DNA from 4 places in the Shewanella piezotolerans WP3 genome. Region 4 is predicted to be linked to each of the others. Evidence: predicted binding sites of a transcription regulator. Region 4 holds the regulator's gene; each other region holds the start of a gene.

Region 1 (2,207 bases), 860 kb from region 4:
TTGAGATGCCAGAAATGGATGGCTATACCTTAACCGCTGAAATACGTGATGATCCTAAATTGAGAAACATCAAAGTCGTGCTACATACTTCGCTCAGCGGGGTATTCAACCAAGCTATGGTTGAGAAAGTAGGCGCTAATGATTTTATCGCGAAATTTAATCCAGATGAGTTAGCAGCGGCTGTAAACAAGCACTTAAGTTTATAATCCGCGATCTTACAACGTATCGAAGGCCCAAGGAAGCCAACTCCGGCTTGTGTTTCCTTGGGGGCTAATGTATAAACCTGCGATTGTTGTTAAGCTGCAGCGACTGCGTGGCTTTGTTTTATAGATATTTAGGATACTAGAGTGCCGAATAAATCACTTGCTGAAAACGAGTACCATCAATTCAGGCTATTTCTAGAGCAGCATAGCGGTATTGTGCTAGGTGAAAACAAGCAGTACTTAGTGCGTAGCCGCTTGGCGCCGCTGATGGGTAAGTATAACCTTCCTTCTTTGTCGGATGTGGTCAAACATTCAATGAAACCGACTGAACGTCAACTTCGCACCGAAGTTATCGATGCTATGACCACCAATGAGACCTTATGGTTTCGAGACCGTTACCCTTTTGAACTGTTGGCCAATACCTTACTGCCAAACTACAGCCGGCTGGGTAGACCGATTAAAATTTGGTCTGCGGCATGTTCTTCGGGGCAAGAGCCGTACTCGTTAAGCATGACCATTCTTGAACATCAGCAACGTCGCCCCGGTAAATTACCGAGTGGTGCAAGCATTCTTGCGACAGATCTGTCTCCTTCAATGCTTGAACGCTGTAAAAAAGCAGAGTATGACAATTTAGCCTTAGGGCGTGGCTTGTCAGATGAAAGGAAACGTCAGTTTTTTGATACTTTGCCGTCCGGCAATATGGTGATTAAGAATAATGTAAAACAGTTGGTGAACTTCAGAGCACACAACTTGCTTGAAAGTTATACGTTACTGGGTAAGTTTGACATCATTTTTTGCCGTAACGTATTGATCTATTTTTCGCCAGAGGCAAAGCGGAAAATACTGCGGCAATTTGCTGCCGCATTGAACCCAAATGGTATTCTATTTTTAGGCGCCTCGGAGTCTATTGCTGGTCTATCTGAAGAGTTCGATATGATCCGCTGTAATCCTGGGATCTATTACCAAAAGCGCAGTTAAGCTGTCGTAGTCAGGGTGTTTCAACGGCGTTTAACGCAATTTTGACACCCTCTTATCTTGTAAAACCTTCTTTTTGACATCGCTACATCCTAGATATACCTCTATTTTCACTTGTTTAAACTAATCTGGCACACCAATTGCTTTATTTCAGATACCGAGCTGAGGAGGCAATTTTATGGCGATTAGTTTTGATAAAGCATTAGGAGTTCATCAATACACTTTGGGCGTACGCTCCCAACGTGCAGAGGTCCTATCCTCAAATATTGCCAATGCCGACACGCCAAACTATAAAGCGCGTGATGTAGATTTTGCCAAAGCGATGAATTCAGCGCAGTCACGTCAATCGGGCTTAGCGATGGCTAAAAGCGACGGTAAACATTTTGATATGGCAGCGTTAACTCAGCAAAACGTTGCTTACCGTGTACCTAATCAACCCGATACCGGTGATGGCAACACCGTTGATATTCAACAAGAACAATCAGCATTCATGCAAAATGCACTTGAGTATCAGATGTCCCTCGGTTTTCTTGATGGTAAGTTCTCAGGCATGAAAAAAGCGATAAGAGGCGATTAATTATGAGTTTATTTAATATATTTAACGTCGCAGGTTCAGGCATGTCTGCGCAATCAGTCAGGCTTAATACCACTGCCAGTAATATTGCAAATGCTGACGCTGTATCGAGCAGCGCAGGCGAAACTTACCGTGCTCGCCATCCTATTTTTGAAGCTGAAATGAGCAAAGCACAACAGCATCAAAGTGCATCACAATCTGTTGCGGTTAAAGGCATTGTTGAAAGTGATTTACCTTTGAATAAAGAATTTTCTCCCGGCCACCCAATGGCAGACACTGACGGCTTTATCTATAAGCCCAATGTCAACGTGATGGAGGAGATGGCTAACATGATCTCGGCCTCTCGCTCATACCAAATGAATGTACAAGTCACTGATGCAGCGAAATCGATGCTTCAGCAAACTCTTAGAATTGGCAAGTAACTCAGTGAAAGCTGGAGGTAAATTTTGAGCCTG
Region 2 (2,207 bases), 1.9 Mb from region 4:
AGCCTAATAGCCCAGCCACACCGTGTACCGAGATAGCCCCAACTGGATCATCTATTTTAACTCGGTCAAAGGCAACAATCGAAAACACCACCACGCCGCCAGCAACAATACCAATAACTCCAGCCATGGCTAGCGATGGCGATAATGGATCCGCCGTAATTGCCACCAATCCCGCTAATGCACCATTTAAAATCATGGTCAAATCTGCTTTCCCCCAAATGAGTCGACATACTATTAAGGCTGATATCGCACCAAACGCTGCTGCTGAGTTGGTGTTGACAAATATCTTTGCCACAGCACTTGCATTCTCAGCGTCCGATACCAATAACTGCGAACCGCCATTAAAGCCAAACCAACCCATCCACAATATAAACATACCTAAGGTTGCCATAGGTAAGTTGGAGCCCGGGATAGGATTCACTTGCCCGTTTGCACCATACTTACCTTTTCGAGCACCGAGTAACAGTACTCCCGAAATAGCCGCTGCTGCACCAGCCATGTGCACAATGCCACTTCCAGCGAAATCAACAAAACCCGCTTCAGATAAGAAGCCGCCGCCCCAAGTCCAGTAGCCTTCAACAGGGTAAATAACGGCAGTCATAAACACTGAAAATGCCAAGAATGCCCACAGTTTCATACGCTCAGCGACAGCACCAGACACTATCGACATGGCAGTTGCCACAAATACCACTTGGAAGAAGAAATCAGACTCAAGCGCATGATCTGCACCATCCGCTTGTGAACCAATCAGAGAACCAAATGAGGGTAACCATCCACCTTCACCGTTATCTACATACATAATGTTGTAACCAACGATTAGATACATTACACATGCGATTGAATATAAGCAGACGTTCTTAGTTAAAATTTCAGTGGTGTTTTTTGAGCGAACAAGTCCCGCTTCTAACATGGCAAAACCTGCCGCCATCCACATCACTAGCGCACCGGAGATCAAAAAATAAAAAGTATCCAGAGCAAAACGTAGCTCAGTTACTGTTAATCCAAGTTTAGTTAAATCGTCCATTTCCCTACCCCTTTAAAGTGCTTCGTTATCGAGTTCGCCAGTTCTTATCCTGGTTGCTTGCTCTAAGTTGGTAACGAAAATTTTGCCATCACCAATCTTGCCAGTACGGGCTGCACCGGTAATCGCTTCCACTAGCATTTCTACATTTTCCGCTTTGGTTGCTATTTCGAGTTTAACTTTTGGCAGAAAATCAACTTGGTACTCTGCACCTCGATAAAGCTCTGTATGGCCTTTTTGACGACCAAAGCCTTTAACTTCTGTCACTGTCATCCCTTCAATACCGACACTGGCGATAGCTTCTCTTACATCATCTAACTTAAACGGCTTAATAATGGCACTGACCAATTTCATGGCTATCTCCCTGAGACTATTTTAATTCTAATAAAGACAATTCAAGCATCAGGCCAAAAATACAAAACCATTAAAAACATACAGATAGCCTTTCACAGCCATTAAAATATAAATATAAATGCACCAATCGGGTGCATTTATGCAATAACTGCACTGCCATAAGGCACAGTCATTACGGCTTAGACTTATCGCCTATTGGCTACAACGCGGATTTGAGTTGTACTAGTGCAAATAATCCACAAGTACCAAGGACCTTGAATGTTGAAACCCGAAGATTGCGTATTAGTTGTTGTGGACGTGCAAGGGCAACTCGCACGAGTGATGCATCAAAGTGAAGCACTACACCAAAAACTGACCATATTGATAAAAGGGGTACAGTTATTCGACATACCGATTTTATGGCTAGAGCAACTTCCGGATAAGCTTGGTGCGACAACTGACGTACTCGCCACAGAGTTGATACGAACCACAGAGCCAATTGCAAAGCAGCACTTTAGTGGCTGGCAATGCCCTAAATTCAGAGCAAAGCTTTCCGCTATGGGACAGAAACATATATTGGTCGCAGGGATAGAAACTCATGTTTGTGTCTATCAGACCTGTATGGACCTTCTCGACAATGCTTACCCGACACACTTAATCGTCGATGCCATGTCTTCGAGAACACCTGAGAATAAACAGTTAGGTATAGAGATGATGCAGGAACATGGGGCGCTAAAAACAAATGTAGAATCATTGCTATTCGAATTACAGCATGAAGCAATAGGCGAACGCTTTAAAGCATTATTAGCGTTAATTAAGTAGCGGTGTTTAACAGAAGGCTAAACAATTTTTG
Region 3 (2,207 bases), 400 kb from region 4:
CTTGCTCTGGCATTCAGAGTTATTAGTGAACCATCAAGTAAAAGTAAGCCTCAGATTACTGCGTTATCGTTGTTATCCATAGTGTTTCCCTTAGCTTCATCGTCACATTTAATAATTCAAGCTCTCAGCACATCGCAATTTCGCGATAGATTTATTAATTTTTAATTATATAAGGGACACAAAATGTCTAATTCAACTACTGGTATCGTAAAATGGTTTAACGAAGACAAAGGTTTTGGCTTCATCACTCAAGACAATGGCGGCGCTGACGTATTCGTACATTTCCGTGCAATCGCTTCAGACGGTTTCAAAACTCTTGCTGAAGGCCAAAAAGTTTCTTTCGACCTAGAGCAAGGCCAAAAAGGCCCACAAGCAGCTAACGTAGTTGCTATCTAAGTTGAAAGTTGACTCAAACAGTCTTAAGACTAGTTGAGTTACTTGAGATAATTAAGCTAGGTTAACCTTACTTGATTATTTGAAAAGCGAGCCGAAAGGTTCGCTTTTTGCGTTTTAGCGCTAACCAAGTTACGACAGCGCATGTTGTTGGCCACCATTACCCTACATCACATATAGATACATTCCTACGCTGTTGCAGATGATTGGTTTTCCACCGCAGCTTCATTGCTCCCCAGCTTTATACTGATTATACCAATCAGTATAAAGATTTGATCGCTCAGCGAGAGTTTAGCGACTTTGAGGTAAGGTCATTAAATGCTCCTGCATTAATGACATTCACCACATCCATGTGGTTAGCAATGAATGAAGAGCATAGTTATTCTACGTTCAAATTGATTAACGCAGCATCAAAGCCGCTAAAACTCGCCTTTAGGAGTGTTTTTGGCTTGCTACTTCTGCGTTGAATAAACTCATAAGGGAATAACCATTATGTCATTTATTCGCCTTGAATTAGCGTGCCAAAAACGCTCTGAGTAGATCAACTTCTTATACTGATTGGTATTAGCATTAATCCCAACCAGTATCGGTTTTTTCACTTTGATACTTTGTCATAAAGACTCGGCGTTAAGGGTGTCTTAATGACATAGCGAGTGTCTTTATGATACTTGCGGTTGTTGTCATTATTACAATTTTTCATTGGCGCATTTTTATACTTACCCAATAGTTTCAATCAATTATCTCATTGGCATGCTTAGTGCAATTACTCAGCTTAGAAATTGATAATTTATTTAATCTTTTAGGTAGTAGCTAATGACAATTCATGTAAAAAACAACATCCACTGGGTCGGCCAACGCGATTGGGAAGTACAAGACTTCCATGGCACCGAATACAAAATGACGCGCGGTACCAGTTACAACAGTTACCTCATCCGAGAGCAGAAGACAGTCTTAATCGATACCGTTGATCATAGGTTTAGTCATCAGTTTATTCAAAACCTAGAGATGGAAATTGATCTTAACAGTATCGATTTCATTGTGATAAATCATGCCGAAGAAGACCATTCAGGCGCGTTAACTGCCTTGATGCAGAAAATACCTGGCACGCCAATCTATTGTACTGAAGCAGCAGTGGACTCTATTGTCGGGCATCACCATCACCCTGAGTGGAACTTCAAAACCGTTAAAACTGGCGACAGTGTTGATATTGGGAATGGTAAACAACTTATCTTTATTGAAGCACCAATGCTGCACTGGCCTGATAGCATGATGACCTACATGACAGAAGATGCGGTACTGTTTAGTAATGATGCCTTTGGCCAACATTACTGTGATGAACACTTGTTCAATGACGAAGTTGATCAAAATGAGCTTAAAGAGCAGTGCCTGCGTTACTACGCCAACATTCTTACCCCTTTTAGTAGCCTAGTTACCGCCAAAATTCATGAAGTACTGAGCTTTAACGTGCCAGTGGACATGATCGCAACAGCTCACGGTATCGTTTGGCGCGATAACCCGACTCAAATTATTCATCAGTATCTTGAATGGGCTGACAGCTACCAAGAAGACAAGATCACAATATTCTATGATTCAATGTCGAATAACACGCGTATGATGGCAGATGCCATTGCTCAAGGCATCCATGACGTTGATCCGGGGGTTGCCGTTAAAGTGTTTAACGTTTCTAAACATGATAAGAATGAAATCCTATCGCACACTTTCCGCTCTAAAGGAGTGCTTGTCGGTTCATCAACCATGAATAATGTCATGATGCCAAAAATTGCTGGCATGCTAGAGGAGATCACCGGTCTTAG
Region 4 (2,207 bases):
CTATAGTTAATCAACAACATGAGCGTTTAAAGCGCGGCACTAGTTAAGTATACTAATATAATCATAGTGTTGGCCCTTTATGCTCTCTTCGCCAAATTAACGAGCTTCAACGTTTAATTACAGTGTAGGGAATAGCGGTAAGATGAAAGCGTCACTTCAGCTCAAAATGGGTCAGCAGCTAACCATGACTCCACAGTTACAGCAGGCAATCCGCTTACTGCAACTGTCCTCTTTAGAGCTGCAGCAAGAGATCCAGCAAGCATTAGAGTCAAATCCCCTACTAGAATTAGATGAAGAGCAATCTGACAGTGAACCTGTCAGCAATGAAGATCGCACCACCAGCGAATCCGATAGCTATTCAGAATCCGATAGTGACAACGATTACAGCGCCAGCGCCGAAGTTGATCCCCAGCAAGATAGCGCTGCAGTAGAAACCTCTGATGCATTAACCCAAGATTCAATGCCAGATGATCTGCCGATGGATACCACTTGGGACGAAGTCTATACCGTTTCTTCAAATGCAAGCTCTGGCGGTATGCGCGATGACGATATGCCATTCCAAGGTGAAACCAGCGAAGGCTTATATGAGCACCTTGAGTGGCAAAAGAACTTAACACCATTTTCCGATAACGATCTTGCTATCGCCACCGCCATTATTGATGCTATTGATGAACGTGGTTACCTCACTCAAAACTGCGAAGATATTCTTGAGGCAATGGGCGACCCTGAAATTGAGGTTGATGAAGTCGAAGCCGTACTCAAGCGCGTGCAGCATTTTGACCCCATTGGCGTTGCCGCTCGCGACTTAAGCGAGTGTCTATTGATCCAACTGGCCCAATATGCCGCTACCACACCGCATATTGACCATGCCCGCCTACTCATCAAAGACTACTTAGATTTGATTGCAGGACGCGACTTTAGACAGTTAATGCGTAAAACTAAGCTTAAAGAAGATGAACTACGTGAAGCCATTAGCCTGATCCAAACTCTCAACCCAAGACCAGGGTTAGCAGTCACTCGCAGCAAAGATGAATACGTTATTCCCGATGTATCAGTGGCCAAAAAGAAAGGTCGCTGGGTGGTTGAGCTAAACCCAGATTACATGCCTAAAATTAATGTTAATCAGCACTATGCTTCAATGGCTCGCAGCACTAAAAGCCAAGCCGATGGCCAGTTCATCCGTGGTCATTTGCAGGAAGCTAAGTGGTTTATTAAAAGTTTAGAAAGCCGTAATGAAACTTTACTAAAGGTCAGTAACTGCATTGTAAAATTCCAGCAAGGCTTCTTTGAGTATGGCGATGAAGCCATGAAACCAATGGTTTTGAATGATATCGCAGAAGCCGTTGAGATGCATGAATCCACCATATCAAGGGTTACCACTCAAAAGTATATGCATACCCCCAGAGGTATTTTCGAATTAAAGTATTTCTTCTCTAGTCATGTCGGAACCGACGACGGTGGAGAGTGCTCATCAACAGCTATTAGAGCGTTTATTAAGAAGTTAGTCGCAGCTGAAAACCAAAAGAAACCATTAAGCGATAGCAAAATGGCGCAACTTTTGGCAGAACAAGGGATAAAAGTTGCTCGTCGTACTATCGCGAAATATCGTGAAGCAATGCTGATCCCGCCCTCAAACCAACGTAAGAGTTTATAACTCAAAATTAGGCACTTGGAGGAATTTTCTATGCAAATTAACCTTACTGGACATCACATCGAAATCACCGCATCATTGCGTGGCTATGTAGAAGAAAAGTTTACAAAGCTTGAACGTCATTTCGATCAGATCAATAATGTCCACGTCATTTTGAATGTAGAAAAAATGCAGCAGATTGCCGAAGCCAGAATTCACCTTAAAAAAGGTGAAGTTTTTGCTACTTCGGAACATGCGGACATGTACGCCGCAATCGACTCCCTGATCGATAAATTAGATCGTCAGGTTATTAAACACAAAGAGAAGCTGACCAAACATTAACGATGGAACTATGTACCATCCTGCAGCCGGAGTGCACCACCTGTGCCACTCCGGGCAGTAAGAAAAAAGTACTGGAACTAATCAGCGACATTGCCGCTGTCCAGTACCCTACTCTATCTTCACAAGAGATATTCGAGAGCCTTTTGGCACGCGAAAAAATGGGTAGCACAGGTATAGGCAACGGTATCGCAATCCCGCATGGGCGATTGACCAATATTGACCATCCATTGGGCAT

Evidence for each region. The regulator sigma-54, encoded in region 4, starts transcription at its own class of promoters, with help from an activator protein. The targets are predictions, from matches to a motif close to GTTGGCACGNNNNTNGNNT.
Region 1: flgB (flagellar basal body rod protein FlgB) is a predicted target of sigma-54. The motif match lies at 1,306-1,324, and genes of this name have one in related genera.
Region 2: SWP_RS17665 (P-II family nitrogen regulator) is a predicted target of sigma-54. The motif match lies at 1,415-1,433, and genes of this name have one in related genera.
Region 3: norV (anaerobic nitric oxide reductase flavorubredoxin) is a predicted target of sigma-54. The motif match lies at 1,138-1,156, and genes of this name have one in related genera.

What each region holds. Positions count from the first base shown of each region.
Region 1 covers NC_011566.1:1,541,643-1,543,849, forward strand. Annotated here, with positions in the region: gene SWP_RS06645 (chemotaxis protein CheV) at 1-206, shown strand, start outside; gene SWP_RS06650 (CheR family methyltransferase) at 348-1,181, shown strand; gene flgB (flagellar basal body rod protein FlgB) at 1,357-1,755, shown strand; gene flgC (flagellar basal body rod protein FlgC) at 1,758-2,174, shown strand; gene flgD (flagellar hook assembly protein FlgD) at 2,199-2,207, shown strand, end outside.
Region 2 covers NC_011566.1:4,171,907-4,174,113, forward strand. Annotated here, with positions in the region: gene SWP_RS17660 (ammonium transporter) at 1-1,024, opposite strand, end outside; gene SWP_RS17665 (P-II family nitrogen regulator) at 1,037-1,375, opposite strand; gene SWP_RS17670 (isochorismatase family protein) at 1,634-2,176, shown strand.
Region 3 covers NC_011566.1:1,081,089-1,083,295, forward strand. Annotated here, with positions in the region: gene cspE (transcription antiterminator/RNA stability regulator CspE) at 184-396, shown strand; gene norV (anaerobic nitric oxide reductase flavorubredoxin) at 1,207-2,207, shown strand, end outside.
Region 4 covers NC_011566.1:681,122-683,328, reverse strand. Annotated here, with positions in the region: gene lptB (LPS export ABC transporter ATP-binding protein) at 1-6, shown strand, start outside; gene SWP_RS02995 (RNA polymerase factor sigma-54) at 143-1,654, shown strand; gene hpf (ribosome hibernation promoting factor) at 1,685-1,972, shown strand; gene ptsN (PTS IIA-like nitrogen regulatory protein PtsN) at 1,975-2,207, shown strand, end outside.